Regions from separate parts of the Acidovorax sp. GW101-11A03 genome, predicted to be linked through region 1. Evidence: predicted binding sites of a transcription regulator. Region 1 holds the regulator's gene; each other region holds the start of a gene.
The links. Region 1 encodes FNR, which switches genes on or off when oxygen is low (the NO sensors DNR and NnrR bind a similar motif). Its sites were predicted from a motif close to TTGATNNNNATCAA; they were not measured.
Positions count from the first base shown of each region.

Region 2: a site for FNR is predicted at 3,509-3,522, ahead of AC07Z7_RS01175 (universal stress protein). Genes of this name have one in related genera too.
Region 3: a site for FNR is predicted at 3,521-3,534, ahead of AC07Z7_RS03865 (hemerythrin domain-containing protein). Genes of this name have one in related genera too.

Region 1 covers NZ_JBWKZU010000011.1:75,571-80,992, reverse strand. Annotated here, with positions in the region: gene ccoG (cytochrome c oxidase accessory protein CcoG) at 1-812, shown strand, start outside; gene AC07Z7_RS07305 (FixH family protein) at 882-1,157, shown strand; gene AC07Z7_RS07300 (hypothetical protein) at 1,231-1,524, shown strand; gene fnr (fumarate/nitrate reduction transcriptional regulator Fnr) at 1,582-2,304, opposite strand; gene hemN (oxygen-independent coproporphyrinogen III oxidase) at 2,500-3,882, shown strand; gene AC07Z7_RS07285 (sulfite exporter TauE/SafE family protein) at 3,888-4,631, shown strand; gene AC07Z7_RS07280 (cyclic di-GMP phosphodiesterase) at 4,878-5,422, shown strand, end outside.
Region 2 covers NZ_JBWKZU010000001.1:252,744-258,165, reverse strand. Annotated here, with positions in the region: gene AC07Z7_RS01195 (phosphoenolpyruvate carboxykinase (GTP)) at 1-874, shown strand, start outside; gene AC07Z7_RS01190 (hypothetical protein) at 1,069-1,509, opposite strand; gene AC07Z7_RS01185 (LysR family transcriptional regulator) at 1,635-2,603, shown strand; gene AC07Z7_RS01180 (metallophosphoesterase) at 2,616-3,461, shown strand; gene AC07Z7_RS01175 (universal stress protein) at 3,576-3,998, shown strand; gene AC07Z7_RS01170 (fasciclin domain-containing protein) at 4,196-5,134, shown strand; gene AC07Z7_RS01165 (TetR/AcrR family transcriptional regulator) at 5,213-5,422, opposite strand, start outside.
Region 3 covers NZ_JBWKZU010000005.1:18,263-23,684, reverse strand. Annotated here, with positions in the region: gene AC07Z7_RS03885 (DUF1501 domain-containing protein) at 1-113, opposite strand, end outside; gene AC07Z7_RS03880 (DUF1800 domain-containing protein) at 154-2,142, opposite strand; gene AC07Z7_RS03875 (CsbD family protein) at 2,515-2,733, shown strand; gene AC07Z7_RS03870 (hypothetical protein) at 2,854-3,447, shown strand; gene AC07Z7_RS03865 (hemerythrin domain-containing protein) at 3,618-4,154, shown strand; gene AC07Z7_RS03860 (sensor domain-containing diguanylate cyclase) at 4,313-5,359, shown strand.

The DNA of each region.
Region 1 (5,422 bases):
ATGGCTTTGCCACCTATGGCAACGCGGGCTACATGCGCGAGCAGGTCTGCAAGTACATGTGCCCATACGCACGGTTCCAAAGTGCCATGTTCGACAAGGACACGCTGATCGTGACCTACGACCCCGAACGGGGCGAGCAGCGTGGCCCGCGAAAGAAGAACACCGACTACAAGGCGCAGGGGCTGGGCGACTGCATCGACTGCTCGCTGTGTGTGCAGGTCTGCCCGGTGGGTATCGACATTCGCAAGGGGCTGCAGTACGAATGCATCGGCTGTGGCCTGTGCGTGGATGCGTGCAACACGGTCATGGACAAGATGCAGTACCCCCGGGGACTGATCCGCTACTCCACCCAGAACGGCGTGGCCCAGCGGTGGACCCAGTCGCAGATGCTGCGGCGTGTGCTCCGGCCCCGGGTGCTGATTTACAGCGCAGTGCTGGTGGCTTTGTGCGTCGCCATGCTGGCCAGCCTGGTCGTGCGCACCCCGCTCAAGGTTGATGTGGTGCGGGACCGTGCAGCGCTTTCGCGCATCGTGGCTGGCGGCAAGCTGGAGAACATCTACCGCCTGCAGATCATGAATGCGACAGAAGGTGAACAGCGCTATCGCATCAGCGCGCGGGGCCTGGAGGGGCTGGAGGTGTCTTCGGATGCCGAAGTGGACATCGGCCCCGCAGAGTCGCGCTGGGTGGCGGTGCGTTTGCAGATTCCCTATGGGTCGGCAAGCCCGGGCTCTCATGCCGTTCAGTTCGATGTGCAGGCCGTCGGTGCCGCCGCCCATGTGACAGAAAAATCGGTGTTCCTGGTGCCACGCTGAACGGTGCCCTGGTGCAAGGCCGCGCATGGCCTTGTGTTGATTGAGATGATTGTGAAGGAGTAAATCGCCATGTCTTCAAGCCCAGCCATTGCCCCTGTTGCGGCAGCACCCTGGTGGAAATTCGGCCATGTCTGGCTGGTGATTGCCGGCCCGGTCATTGTGATCGTTGCCGGTTTTGTGACCTTGTGGCTGGCGCTGTCCCGTCCAGACCCAGTGGTGGCAGAGGATTACTACCGCAAGGGGATCGAGATCAACAAGACGCTGGAAGCCCCCGAGAAGAGCCTGGCACCTGCCATGAAGGGACGCAACCATGCGGCCACCCCCGTGCAGGATCAGCCGCGTTGAAATACACAAGCATGTGGCTCACCAGTGATGCCACCGTGCCGCCACTGAGCCCCCAGGAGACAGGAACGACGATATGTGGACGCAACGCCTGATGTGGATTGCATGGCCCGCCTTCTTGATGGCGGGGGTGCTGGAGATGCTGGTTTTTGCCATGGTGGACCCCCAGGATCTGCACTGGTTCGGGCAACCGCTGGCGCTGTCGCGGCAGGGCGTCTATACGCTGGCTTTTTTTGCGTTCTGGATCATCACCATGGCAAGCAGTGCGTTGACCACGCTGCTTGCCATGTCACCCTTTGAGTTGAACCGCTGCCCGGTCCCCGAGGGTGAGCGGCCAGACGACTGCCGCAAGACATCGTCCTGCTCCTGAGCAAGGAGGAGGGCGTTACTGGCCAGCCGGTGAAGGCCAACCGGGACGGCGGCCAGATCAGTGGCAGGCTTGCTGGCTGTTCACAATGCGCTTGAGGGCATCCGTGTCCAGGATGCGGACATGGCGCTGCTTGACTTCCACGATGCCTTCTTCCACAAATTTGGAGAAGGTCCGGCTCACGGTTTCGAGTTTCAGGCCCAGGTAGCTGCCGATTTCTTCGCGGGTCATGCGCAGCACCAGTTCGGACTGCGAGAAGCCGCGTGCATGCAGCCGTTGCACCAGGTTCAGCAAAAAAGCCGCTAGGCGCTCTTCGGCGCGCATGCTGCCCAGCAGCAGCATCACGCCGTGTTCGCGCACGATCTCGCGGCTCATGATTTTGTGCACATGGTGCTGCAGGGCCGTGACCTCGCGCGAGAGTTCCTCGATGCGGTCGAAGGGCATCACGCAGACCTCGGCATCTTCCAGGGCCACCGCGTCACAGGTGTGGTGGTCGTTCACGATGCCATCGAGGCCAATGATCTCGCCCGCCATCTGAAAACCGGTGACCTGGTCGCGGCCGTCTTCGGTAGCCACGCAGGTTTTGAAGAAACCCGTGCGGATGGCGTAAAGCGACGTGAAGGACTCGCCATTGCGGAACAGCGTGCCCCCCCGCTTGACCTTGCGGCGAACGGCAACGACTTCATCGATGCGCTGCAGTTGCTCTTCGTTCAGGCCCACGGGCATGCACAGCTCGCGCAGGTTGCAGTTGGAGCAGGCGACTTTGATGGTGAGCGGGTTCATAGGCACGTGAGCTAGAGGTTGGGTGTCAAGTACATCGCGCCCGATACGAAAAAGCTGGAAGGCCTTCGGGGGGGCGCCGGAGCGACTGACATTTGTCAAATTGTCGCCCGTCGGCCTGGTCGTTCACTTGATGCAGGTCAAGGACATCGCCGAGAGGGTACGGCACAGTCAGGGTGTACGCAAGGATATTCCCCCATGACCGCTGTTTCGCCCGATCTCCTGCGCCGTTTTGACGTGCCGGGGCCCCGCTACACCTCCTATCCGACAGCCGACCGGTTTGTCGAAGCGTTCGGGCAGGAAGACTATATCCTGGCACTGGAGCAGCGCCGGACAGGCTCGGTGGCCAAGGCCTTGCCCTTGTCCTTGTATGTGCACATTCCGTTCTGCGAGTCGCTGTGCTACTACTGCGCCTGCAACAAGATCATCACCAAGCACCATGACCGCGCAGAAGTCTATCTGCGCTACCTGAGCCGCGAGATCGATCTGCACACCGCACACTGCGGCGTGGGCCAGGTGGTGAGCCAGCTGCACCTGGGTGGGGGGACGCCCACGTTTCTGTCGGATGCGGGTTTGCGTGAACTCATGGCCATGCTCAAGCGCAGCTTCACCTTGGCGCCGGGCGGTGAGTACTCCATCGAGGTGGACCCCCGCACCGTGAACGCCGACAGGCTGGCGCTGCTGGCTGAGCTGGGCTTCAACCGGCTCAGTTTCGGTGTGCAGGATTTTGATGCGGAGGTACAGAAGGCCGTGCACCGCGTCCAGCCTGCCGAACAGGTGTTCGCACTGGTGGAGTCAGCGCGCGCGCTGGGTTTTGACTCGGTGAACGTGGACCTGATCTATGGCCTGCCGCGCCAGACCCCCGAGTCGTTCGACCGTACCTTGGTGCAGGTCGCGCAGCTGCGGCCTGACCGCATTGCGCTGTATGCCTACGCACACCTGCCCGAACGTTTCAAGCCCCAGCGCCGCATTGTGTCGGCCGAGTTGCCCACGGCGTCGAGCAAGCTGTCCATGCTGTCGCGCTCGCTCGATGCGTTCATGGACGCGGGTTATGTCTATGTGGGCATGGACCACTTTGCGCTGCCCTCGGATGCCTTGGCTGTGGCCAAACGCCAAGGGCGGTTGCATCGCAACTTCCAGGGCTACAGCACACAGCCCGACTGCGATCTGATCGGACTGGGCGTATCGGCCATCGGCCGCGTGGGTGCGACCTACAGCCAGAACTCCAAGACGCTGGAAGAGTATTACGACTTTCTCGACCAGGGGCGCCTGCCGGTGGTGCGTGGCCTGGCCCTCACGCGCGACGATCTTGTGCGCCGCGCCGCCATCATGGCCCTGATGTGCCAGGGCGAGTTGCTCTATGAATCCATGGAGCAGGCCTGGTTGATCGATGTGCGGCAGTACTTTGCGGCGGAGATTGCCCAGCTCGAAGACATGGCCGAACAGGGGCTGGTGCGGGTAGGACCCGAGGGGATCGAAGTGACGGCCATGGGATGGTTTTTTGTGCGGGGCATTGCCATGGTCTTTGACCGTTATCTGCAGGCAGACCGTAATCGCGCCCGGTTTTCGCGCATCATCTGAGGCCTATGCTCGCAACCGTTGCCTGGACGGCTTTGCTCATGGGACTCGCAGGCGGGTCCCATTGCTTGGTCATGTGTGCTGCGCCCTGTGGTGCCCTGGTAGGGCGGGCTGCGGCCTCAGAGGGGGCGGACAGTCCGGCGCAAGAAGGCGCTGCGGTGCAGGTTGTGCAATGGGTGCCGCAGGGTGGGGTGGTTTTGCGCACCCTGGCGTTTCATGGGGGGCGGCTGGCGGGCTACGCGGCAGCAGGCGCCCTGGCCGCCCTGGCCATGGACAGCCTGGCGTGGCTTACCCAGCAGACCACGGCCCTGCGCCCGGTGTGGACCCTGATGCATGTGGCTGTCATGGCCTGGGGCCTGATGATGATGGTGCAGTCGCGCCAGCCTGCCTGGGTGGAGCGGGCCGGGCGGGCGGTGTGGGGGCGCGTCCGGCCGCTGGTGGGGGCGCCCGGTGGCGTGCTGGTGGCAGGTGCCCTGTGGGCCTTGATGCCCTGTGGATTGTTGTACTCGGCCCTGCTGGTCGCCGCTCTGAGTGGCGGAGCCTTGGAAGGGGCGCTGACCATGGTGTTGTTTGCCGTGGGTAGCGGGGTGTGGCTGCTGGGTGGCCCCTGGGTGTGGAGCCGACTTCGAAGCCGCCTGAATCAGGTGCGTGCGGAGTGGGGCACCCGGATCGCGGGGGGGCTGCTCTGTGCGGTGGCAGCCTGGGCACTCTGGATGGACCTGATCTACAAGCCTTCACTCTGGTGCCGCTGAAGCCAGGCGCTGCCCGAGGCGGGGCGTATCGGGCCCTTCGAAGGCAGGCCGATCCCAAGACACTTCGCCGCAGGCCCCCATTTTTGGGCTAGTTGCCACGGGCTAGGCACTTGTGGGGCAAGTGTTGCCCAAGTGTTGCCGTATCGCCGCGATGGGGTTGTGCTTCTTAGACAAGCCTCAGTAACTGGTGATAATCTGCGTAACTATTGGTGGCATTGATGTCTCCATGTTTCGCGTGCGCCTGAAGTGAACTCTTCCATCCTCATCGACATCAGCCAACTGCGGGTCGGCATGTACATCCAGCTTGATGTGGGCTGGATGCATCATCCATTCCCGACCAGCAGTTTCCGGGTGGCGTCGGCCGAACAGATCGCCACCTTGCGAGGGCTGGGGTTGACCGAGGTGCGTTACCTGCCCAAGAAAAGTGACCCGGCGCTCAAGGAGCTGGTGCCTGCCGCCTGGAGCGTGCCCGAAATGGTGGCGCCCCCCGCCAATGGCCTGGAGGCACCAGGGGTTCCCGCAGCGGTGGACACCGAAGCCCTGCGGCGGCGCCAGTTGCTGGAGGCACAGAACAAGGCTCTGGCCGCCTGCAACCAGCGATTCGCCGAGGCCACCCGGCAGTACCAGGCACTGGAGCGGGCCGTGTCAGAACACCCCGACCTGGCGCGAGACAAAGGCGTGGCGCTGGTGTCCGGGTGTGTTTCCGAGCTGCTCGAAAACGGTGACTCTGTCATCCGGCTGTTGTCGGAAGGCGTGGGCGAACGCAACGCCTTGCACCCTATCAACGTAAT
Region 2 (5,422 bases), on a different contig from region 1:
CATGCACACCAACCCCAACTGCATGCGCAGCCTGGACAAGGACGTGATCTTCACCAATGTGGCCCTGACGGACGACGGCGACGTGTGGTGGGAAGGCATGGAAAAGGACACGGGCAAGCTGCCCGACCACCTGATCGACTGGCAAGGCAAGGACTGGACGCCCCAGATCGCCAAGGAAACCGGCGCCAAGGCGGCCCACCCCAACTCGCGCTTTACCGTGGCCGCCACCAACAACCCCGCGCTGGACACCCAGTGGGATGACGCCAACGGCGTGGCCATCGATGCCTTTATCTTCGGCGGCCGCCGCTCCACCACCGTGCCGCTGGTGACGGAAGCCCGCACCTGGACGGAAGGCGTGTACATGGCCGCCACCATGGGTTCCGAAACCACCGCTGCCGCCTTCGGCGCCCAGGGCGTGGTGCGCCGCGACCCGTTCGCCATGCTGCCTTTCTGCGGCTACAACATGAGCGACTACTTCGCGCATTGGCTCAGCATGGAAGGCAAGATCGCCGCCACCGGCAAGGCGCTGCCCAAGGTGTTCTGCGTGAACTGGTTCCGCAAGGACGAGGCGGGCAAGTTTGTCTGGCCCGGTTATGGCGACAACATGCGTGTACTCAAGTGGATGATCGACCGCATCGAAGGCCAGGCCCAGGGCCAGGAAACCATGTTCGGTGTGGCCCCGCAGTACGCCGAAATCAACTGGACGGGCCTGGACTTCAGCGCCCAGCAGTTCGACGCCGTGACCAGCATCGACAAGGCCGCCTGGGCCGAGGAGTTCAAGCTGCACGATGCGCACTTCCAGCAGCTGGCGTACCACCTGCCCCAGGCCCTGCTGAACACCAAGGCCGCTCTGGAAAAGCGTCTGGCAGCCTGATATTGCTGTACCAGTACCTAAGAAGCTTTCCCTTCAAAGCCGCTCTGCTTTCTGGCAGAGCGGCTTTTTTGCGCCTGGCTTGCGGGGCACGACAAGCCCCAGTTGCCAGGAAAAAGGCATAAAAAAAGCCGTGGCAGGCCACGGCTTTCAATGAATTGCTTCCTCGCCGCCCACCAGTGCGGCGGGTTCGGTGGTCAGTAGTACTTGCGGATGTCTTCCACCGTGGGGATGCCCATGGCGTGGTTCAGTTCGGCCATGATGCGGGGGTCCTTCATGGCGACTTGCCAGGTACGCTCATCTTCAGCAGCACGGCGGCGGCTCTCGGCCCATGCCTGCACACCAGCGCGCAGGGCAACGCCAGCGCGGCGTGCGGGGGCGGTGAGCAGGGCCAAGGCGGCAAACGCCACCAGCCACAGCACCATCCAGGCGGCCAGCAGGTGGCCTTCGCTCCAGGTGTCGATCACCTGGTTGGCCACCACCAGCAGTGCGGACACCACGGCCGCGAGCAGGAGGGAGGCAGCGCCGCGGGCGCCATCAAAGCGGGCAGCAGCGCCCTTCAGGGCTGCAGCGGCGTTTTCGGCGCGGACAACGCCGGGGTGTTCGGTGGGGTATTCAACGTGTGCAAAGGCGGTCATTTCGGTTTCCCTTTTCTAACGCTTGTGGCGAGATTGCCGGGCGATGGGGTGATATTAGGGTTTACCCTTTGCATGTTCAAGTTTATATTTTGAATCATGGATATTCACAATGGTGATGACCAACCATGACACCCCTGAACTTCCGCACCCTGGACCTGAACCTGCTGCGCGTTTTCGACGAAGTGATGGCGGAGCGCAGCCTCACCCGCGCGGCGCACAAGCTCTCGATCACCCAGCCCGCCGTGAGCAACGCCATGCGGCGCCTGCGCGAGGTGTTGGGGGATGAGCTGCTGGTGCGCAGCGGCCAGGGGGTTGAGCCCACGCCCCGGGCGCTGGCACTGTGGCCCCCAGTGCGTGAGGCGCTGGCCCATCTGCAGGAGTCCCTGGCACCAGGCCTTTTCGACCCGGCCACCGCCGAATCTACCTTTGTGCTGGCCATGGCCGATGCCACGGCCGCCACGCTGGTGCCTGCCCTGGTCGAGATCATTGAGCGCGAAGCGCCCGGCATTGCCATCCGCGTGCTGCCACTGACCACGCGCGACCCGCGCCGTCTGCTGGACGAAGAAGCCGCCGACATGGCCGTGGGCTATTTCCCGGCTGCACTGGCCGATCTGACGGCCCGCGCTCAGTCGGGCGGCGTGGTGGCGTTTGAGAGCCGCCGCCTCTACGACGGCGAATATGTGTGCGTGATGCGCCAAGGGCATCCGCTGGCGGATGCCCCTCTCACGCTGGACGCCTACTGCCAGGCGCGCCACATGCTGGTCAGCTTCTCGGGCCGACCCTTTGGTTTCATTGACGAGGCCCTCGCCTCACTGGGGCGCGAGCGCAAGGTGGTGATCACCGTGAACCAGTTCTTCACGGCGGGGCGCGTGGTGTCGGGCTCGGACCTGCTCACCGTGCTGCCACGCCACTTTGTGCCCGTGACCGGCATTGCCGACAAGCTGGTGCAAAGGGCCCTGCCGCTGGATGTGCCCCCGGTGCACGTGGACGCGCTATGGCGGCGCCGGGGCCCGCAGCAGGCGGCCATGACCTGGCTGCTGCATGCACTGGCGCGTTCTGCGCGGCGCACCTTCCCGGAGCAGGAGAGCCCGTAGACTGCGTGCTGCATGAACATCCAGCTCCTGTCCGACCTCCACCTGGAGGCCCATCCCCACTTTGTTCCCGAACCCGCCCCCGGTGCCGACTTGCTGGTGCTGGCGGGGGATGTGGGCTCCTACCAGCCTGGCTCGCAGTTGGCCGACGACGACTTTGGCCTGGCGCGCTTTTCTCCGCTGCCCCAGCACGCGGGCTGGCCCACGCCCGTGCTGTTTGTGCCCGGCAACCACGAATACGACGCACAGGACTTCGACGCCGCCCACCTGCGCCTGCGCCAGACCTGCGACCGCCTGGGCATCGTCTGGCTGGAGCGCGAAACCATGGTGCTGCAGGGCGTCCGCTTCGTGGGCACCACGCTCTGGAGCGACTTTGACGCCCTGGCCGACCACGAGGGCAGCACCGACCTGGCCCGGCGGCTGAAGCTGCGCGACAAAGCCTTCCGCGCCGCCAACTTCTACCTGCGCAAGACCGGCGGCACGCGGCATGGCGGGCCGTTCCTGGCCGAACCCCTGCGCGAGCAGGCCCTGGCCTGCCAGGAGTGGCTGGCCGCCGCACTGCAGCAGCCGTTTGATGGGCCGACGGTGGCCGTCACCCACTTTGCGCCCAGCCTGAAAAGTGCCGACCCCCGCTATGGCCTGGTGCCCGGCACGGCGGGCTTCTGCAACGCTCTGGACCACCTGCTGCCCCATGCGCAGCTGTGGCTGCATGGCCACCTGCACGCGCCCAGCGACTACCTCGTGGAAGGCGCGCACGGTGATGGTTCTGCCTGGAAGTGCCGCGTGGTCGCCAACCCGCTGGGCTATGCCCGCAAGGGGGAACAGGCCACCTTCCGGCCTTGCTGGACGGTCACCGTATGATCCAGCGCGCGGTTCTTGTGAATTCGCCACGCGCCGGACAAAAAAGCATGACCCAGGTCAAGACAACAGGCACCTGCGCAGAGTAGTCTGCCTTATCCCTTCTCGGAGAACACCATGAACATCCTGCTTGCTGTCGATGGCAGCGCCTACACCAAGAAAATGCTGGCCTACCTGGCCACCCACGAAGAACTGCTGGGCGGCACCCACACCTACACCGTACTGACCGTGCAGGCCCCGCTGCCCGCCCGCGCCCGCGCGGCCCTGGGCAAGGAAGTGGTGGACGCCTACCACGCCGAAGAGGCCGAAAAAATCCTCGCGCCCGTCTGCAAGTTCCTCGGCCGCCATGGCGTGGATGCCAAGCGCAGCGTCAAGGTGGGCACCGTGGGCGAAACCATTGCCAAGGTGGCCGACACCGGCAAGTTCGATCTGCTGGTCATGGGCTCGCATGGCCATGGCGCCATTGCCACGCTGGTGATGGGCTCGGTCACCACCCAGGTGCTGGCCCACAGCAAGGTGCCTCTTTTGATCGTGCGCTGAGCGACTGGCCGGGCTCCCTCGCCGGGAGCTCTCCCGTCCCGCTGCATCCGCCCTGCCTGCGCAGGGCATTTTTTTGCCCATCCAATACCAATCGGTCCACAAATAACTGATTGGTTTACTTTTGCACCGATTGGTTATAAATTCGCTCCGCGCCCATCCTGGCGTGTCATTTCCATCGATACCGAGAGGAGCGACCCATGAACACCGCATTCAACCGCCGCACCGTGCTGATGGCCGCCGCCCTGGGCGCGGGCACCACCCTGTTGCAAGCCTGTGGGGGCAGCGATGACGAGCCCCAGCGCAACATCGTCGAACTGGCGCAGAACACTCCCGACCTGAGCATCCTGGTCGAGGCCGTCACGGCTGCCGGGCTGGCCAACACCCTGAGCACCGGCATGCTCACCGTGTTTGCCCCCACCAACGCCGCCTTTGCGGCGCTGCTGACCGAGCTGGGCGTGACCAAGGAAGCGCTGCTGGCCAACAAGCCCCTATTGACCGCCGTGCTGACCTACCACGTGCTGGGCAGCAAGGTAATGCGGGCCGATGTGCCGCTGGGCAAGGCCATCACACCGGTGTCAGGCGGCTTCTTCAAGATCGAGTCGAACAACGGCCTCAAGATCACCGACGGCCGCAACCGCATGAGCACCATCACCAGCACCGACATCCAGGCCAGCAACGGCGTGGTACATCTGGTGGACAAGGTGCTGCTACCCGCCGACAAGGACATCGTCGCCACGGCTTCGGCCCTGCCGGACTTCAGCATCCTGGTCGAGGCCGTGGTGGCTGCAGGGCTGGTGACCACCTTGCAGGGCACCGGCCCGTTCACGGTGTTTGCCCCCACCAATGCCGCCTTTGCCGCCCTGTTGACCGAACTGGGCGTGAGCAAGGCCGAGCTGCTGGCCAATACCGCGTTGCTGACCAAGGTGCTGACCTACCATGTGGTGTCCGCACGCGTGCTCAAGGCCGAAGTGCCCGTGAATACTGCCATCACCACCGTGCAGGGCCAGACGTTCACCATCAACTCCAGCCTCGTGATCACTGACCAGAACATGCGCACCAGCAACATCACGGCCGCCGATGTGTTCACCAGCAATGGCGTGATCCACGTGGTGGACAAGGTGATCCTTCCCAAGTGATCCCCGGGGTTGTCCCCACAAACAAGAAAGCCCGGCATGCCGGGCTTTCTTGTTTGTCAGGTGAGCCCAGGGAATGGCTTAACGCGCCGCCAACCCGTCAAAACAGGTACGCACCACCAGGTCCACGATCTCCGCGTCCGAATACTGGCCGCTTTCCTTGAGAAAACTCACCACCGGGTCGCAGGCGCGGGCATAGAGGGTGTACAGCACCACGATGGGCGGCAGGCTGGGGCTGATCCCGCCCTGGGCCTGGGCCTCGGTGATCCATTCGCCGATCTGGTCACTCAC
Region 3 (5,422 bases), on a different contig from region 1:
CCCATGGCGGCCAGGTTCAGGGCAAAGGGCAGGGCGGTGCCCGCCAGGCCCAGTTGGGTGGAGCGGCGCAGGAAGGCGCGGCGCGTGTGGAGTTCGGGTTGAAGCAAGTGCATGGCTGGGCTTCTTGGGTTCTGTCGGCGGAGCGGACGGGGCTTACTTTTGAATGAGGTACTCGGCCGAGGCCATCACCAGGAAGACGGCGGCCGCCACGCGGTCCAGCTTGGCGCTGTCCGGGCTGGTCGCGGTGACGGCCGTGGCCTTCAGCGCATCGGAGATGAGCTTGACCGTGGCCGCCGAGAGCTGGCCTGCACACATCAGCAGGTTGATGCGTGCGACCAGGGCATCGGCATCGGCCACGATGGCCAGTTCGTTGGCGTAGGTGGCCTTGATGTCGTAGCCGTTGTTGGCGTTGCTGCCACTGTTGGGCTGGTCGGGTGCGGTCACAAAAATGCCATTGCGGATCACGCCTTGCATGTAATTGAGGTAGCCGCCCACGCTGCTTTCGTTGACCAGCTGGAACTCGGGCGCTACGGCCCCGGTGGCCGCCAGCGCGGTGGATGGGGGGACATACCCCGGGCGGAAGAAGTTGAACACCGAGGGCGAGCGCAGCGGGCTTTGCCCCAGGCGGGAGCCAGGGTCGGTCAGGTCGCCGATTTTCCAGCTGCCCTGGGCCGAGTTCAGCCCGAAGGTGCGGCCCCACTGCACGAAGCGCAGCATGGGCTCGCGCAGCTTGCCGAAACCAGGCTGGCTGAGGCCGGCGGGCGAGCGGGCCTCGTCGTCCAGCAGGATGGCCTGGACCACAGCGCGCAGGTCACCCCGCACCCCCGCCCCGTTGTTGTTGAAGGCCGCCGTCACGCGCGCCACGTAGGCGGGCGAGGGGTTGCTAGTCACCAGGCGCTGGATGAGCTGCTTGCCGATGAACGGGCCCACGTTGGGGTGGTTGAAGAGGGTGTCCAGCGCCATCTGGAGCGCCGCCGCCCCGGGCGTGTTGGCCGGCACCGTCGTGCCGAGGAACGTGGCCGCCAGGGTGGAGTGGCGCGATGCGTTGAGCGCCATGGGCAGGCGCGCAAACGTGGTGTTGGACACTACCCGCGACGTGCCCGGTACGGTGGTCGGCACGTTCTGCGTCTGGTCGTAGTCGTAGCCGGTGAACACCCGTGCGAGGTTGGTCACATCGTCCATCGTGTAGCTGTCGATGGGTTTGCCCGCGCCGTCCTTTTTGGCCGTGCCATCGGGGTTGAGCGCTACCAGCCCGATGGACATCAGCTGCATGATTTCGCGGGCGTAGTTCTCGTCCGGCTGGCGGCCGGTGGCCGCGTTTTCCTTCTGGTTGCCCCGGGTGTTGAGGTAGTAGCCCATGGCCGCGTTCAGCGTGACGTTTTCCAGCACCGAGCGGTAGTTGCCAAACGCGTTGCTGACCAGCTGGTCCCAGTACCAGGCCATGGCATGGCAGCGCCAGGTGATGTCCACCCCGGTGAGCGAGACCACGCAGATTTCGGACAGCGCCAGGGCCACCCGCTTGCGCAGGCCGTCGGGGGAGGTCATGAGCTGCTTCCAGATCATGTAGTCCGCCGGGTAGGAGTTGTCGTAGTAGGCCGTGCTGTCGCTGATGGCCGCGTAGCCCCGCTGGTTCAGCCAGTCCCAGCCTGTCTGGCTGGTGGGGCCGCTGAACTGGCTGCTGAGCCAGTCGGCATAGGTGGTGGAGCGCAGGGCTGCAATCTCGGCCGTGGAGGCGGAGAACTGCGCTTGCAGCAGGAAGCGCGCGGCTTCCTGGTCGGTGGTGGCTGCGGGGTAGGCGTAATTGCCTGGAGGAGCGCTGGGTGCAGGGGAAGGCCCCGGCGCTGGAGAAGGCGCGGGGCCTTGACTTGGCGCAGGGGCGGGTGTGGGAGATGGTGCCGGGGGGGGCATGACGCCGGGGGACGGTGTTCCCGCAGCGGGCGGCAGTGTCACGGGCGTGTAGACGGGGGATTGGCCTCCGCCGTCTCCGCCTCCGCATGCTGCAAGGGCAGTTGAGGCAAAAAGTGTGGCCAGCAGCGGGGCAGGGCTTCTGCTGGTAGCGTCTTGTTGCTCGGTGGAGACGGGTTTTTCCTCTACTGCCTCTGCGCCCTGCGTGGCCAGAGGTCCCTCGTGCGTATTTTTCATGAATGCCTGTGTGGAGTCTTGCGCGGTCCAAAGTGCGCAGCCGTGACTAAATCACACCAGGCGCGTTGCTCGGTGGTGCAAGTGTTACCAGGGGAAACGGCCCTCAGGAGGAGGCAGTCCGTCACCCTTGCAGATGATGGGCGATTGCAACACTTTGTGCGCAGACGCAGCCCCGCCACCACGTGTTCTGGGGCTCTGTGCGGCGCCCGTCGGCCCCGTCCGTCAACCCCGTAGGCCTGGGCCCACGCACACCGCTTGGCATGGACTACGGCCCGCTGACTGATTCGTTTTTACAGTGAACCCATCGCCCCACGCAGTGTTTCCACGCATTCCGGGTGGATGGCCAGGGCGAGGTTTTTGAAGGATGCAACCATGAATGAAGACACCATCAAGGGCAATTGGAAGCAGTTCAAGGGCAAGCTGATCGAGCAGTGGGGCAAGCTCACCAACGACGACCTGGATGTCATCGACGGCAAGCGTGAGCAGTTCCTGGGCAAGCTGCAGGAGCGCCAGGGTCTGGCCCGCGAAGCGGCCGAAAAGCAGCTCAAGGAATGGCAGGAACGCCACCCGGACTTCCGCTTCAACGATTGACGGGCGGGGGCTGCACAGCCCGGGTTGTGCGGCCCGCCCATCGCCGCCGCAGCAGCAGGCATGCCCTGCTGCACGCGCACTGCACTGTCTACCCCCGATGCCGAGGAGAACCCCATGCAAATCCCATCCGCACGCGCGCTGATCGCGGCCGTGGCCGCCGGTCTGGTGGCGACATCCGCCTTTGCCATGACACCGGCCGAGCACAGGGCCGCCAAGGACAGCATTGAAGCGACCTACAAGGCCGACAAGGAAAAATGCGATGCCCTGACCGCCAACGCCAAGGACATCTGCCAGAAGGAAGCCAAGGGCAAGGAAAAAGTGGCCCAGGCCGAACTGGAAGCCCAGTACAAACCCAGCCCTAGAAACACGCAAAAGGTAGCCGAAGCGCGCGCTGACGCTGCCTACGAAGTCGCCAAGGAAAAATGCGACGACCTCAAGGGCAATGAAAAGGACGTCTGCGAAAAAGACGCCAAGGCCGCCCGCGTGAAGGCCAAGGCCGACGCCAAGGTGGCTGCTGTGCAGGCCAAGCCCGCAGACAATCCGGCCGATAAGGCGGCCGATAAGGCGGCCGATGTGGCGGAGGCCCGCAAGGAAGCCAACGCAGAAAAGAACGACGCCAACTACCAGGCGGCCAAGGAGCGCTGTGACGCGCTGTCGGGCAACGCCAAGTCGGCCTGCGTGGACGACATCAAGCGCATGTACGGCAAGGGCTGATCACTGCCCCCGCGCAGTTTTTGCACAACGCCCCGCTGTTGCGGGGCTTTTTGCGTGTGCAGGCGGGATTTGCCTGACCTGCATCAATACGCGGTGCCAGGGCGGCTTCTAAGCTGGGCTTTCCATTGTTCCCATTGTTTTGCTGCCGGACGGCAGAGGGATTGATACCCATGGCCCAACTCGAATGGTCGGACGCGCTGAACCTGGACCTGCCCCTGATGGACGACACCCACCGGGAGTTCGTCGATCTGCTGGCGGTTGTGGCGCAGGCGGACGACGCGCAACTGCAGCCGGCCTGGCAGGCGCTGGTGGAGCACACCGAGCAGCACTTTGGCCAGGAAGACGCCTGGATGGCCTCCACCCGGTTTGCTTCGGGCAACTGCCACAGCATGCAGCACCGCGTGGTGCTGCAGGTGATGCGCGAAGGCGCCGCGCGGGCCGCGCAGGGCGACCTGCAGGTGCTGCGCGTGATGGCCAGCGAGCTGGCCCTGTGGTTCCCCCAGCATGCGCAGAGCATGGACGCGGCGCTGGCCCTGCACCTGCGCCGTGTGGGGTTTGACCCCGCCACCGGCGTGGTGCACGCACCGCAGGCGCTGCCGGGAGAGCTGATCCATGGCTGCGGCGGCGCCACCTGCTCGGACGCGGACTCGGGCGAGGGGCCCGTGGCGGACGGCACCAACAGCGCGCGGCAGGCCGCAGTGGCCTGAAATCGCCGGCTTGCGGGGAGCTTCGCGCAGCGCGACTGTGCGAATGAAGGATGTGCGTTGCGCGGCCGCAAGCGTGCTTTTACCCGTGCGCGGGCCCCGCTTGTGTGGCATGCTGCCTTTTCTTTAGGCAAGTGTGGGCGGCATGGCCGCCGTGCTCCATGGCCGCAACCTCTTCCCTCGAAGCCCTGGTCGATGACACCGAGCGCCTGCAGGCCCTGCAGCGCTACGGGATTCTCGACACCCCCATGGAGCCCGCCTACGACGAGCTGGCCGACATTGCGGGCCATGTGTGCGAGGCGCCCGTGGCCCTGGTGAGTTTTGTGGACCGCGACCGCCAGTGGTTCAAGTCGGCGCAAGGGTTGCCCAATCGGGAGACGCCGCTCGACCAGTCCGTGTGCCGCTACGCCCTCCGGCAGCCGAACGTGTTCATCGTGCCCGACCTGGCCCAGGACGTGCGGTTTGCGCACTACGGCATCGTCACCCAGAAACACCCGCTGCGCTTTTATGCGGGCGCCCCCCTGATCACGCCCGATGGCTACGCGCTGGGCACCCTGTGCGTGCTGGACCACCGGCCGCGCGAGCTGTCGCCGCGTGCGCAGGAGCTGCTCAGCGCCCTGGCGCGCCAAGTGGTCCGGCTGCTGGAACTGCACCGCGCCAACGACCGCCAGGGCCAGATGCTGGCCGAGCTGGACGCCGCCCGCCAGCAGATGGCTGTGCTGGCCCACACCGATGTGCTGACCGGGCTGGCCAACCGACGGTCCTTCACCGAACGCCTGCGGCAGGAGCAGGCCCTGCTGCAGCGGGGCAATGAACCCGCCTGCCTGTTGATGATGGACCTGGACCACTTCAAGCGCATCAACGACGTGCATGGCCACCATGTGGGGGACCAGGCGCTGCAGCTGTTTGCCGACCTGTGCCGCAGTGTGTTCCGGGCCGCCGATGTGGTGGGGCGGTGGGGCGGCGAGGAGTTTCTGGCCCTGCTGCCCGCCACCGGGGTGGAGCAAGCCCAGGCCGTGGCGCAGCGTGTGCATGCTGCGCTCGCCCAGCAGCCCCTGCCCGGCATCGAGCCCCCGCAGCAGCTGTCGGTCAGCATGGGGCTGACGCTGTTTGACCCGTTGCGCCCGCTCGACGTGACCCTGCGCCTGCTCGATTCCGCGCTGTACACCGCCAAACGCGAGGGCCGCAGCCGCACGGTGGTGGTGTAGAGGAATAGTTTGCTCATTTATTGATAGCTATTTCCGCCTGATGGATGAGCGGAAAACCTCTTT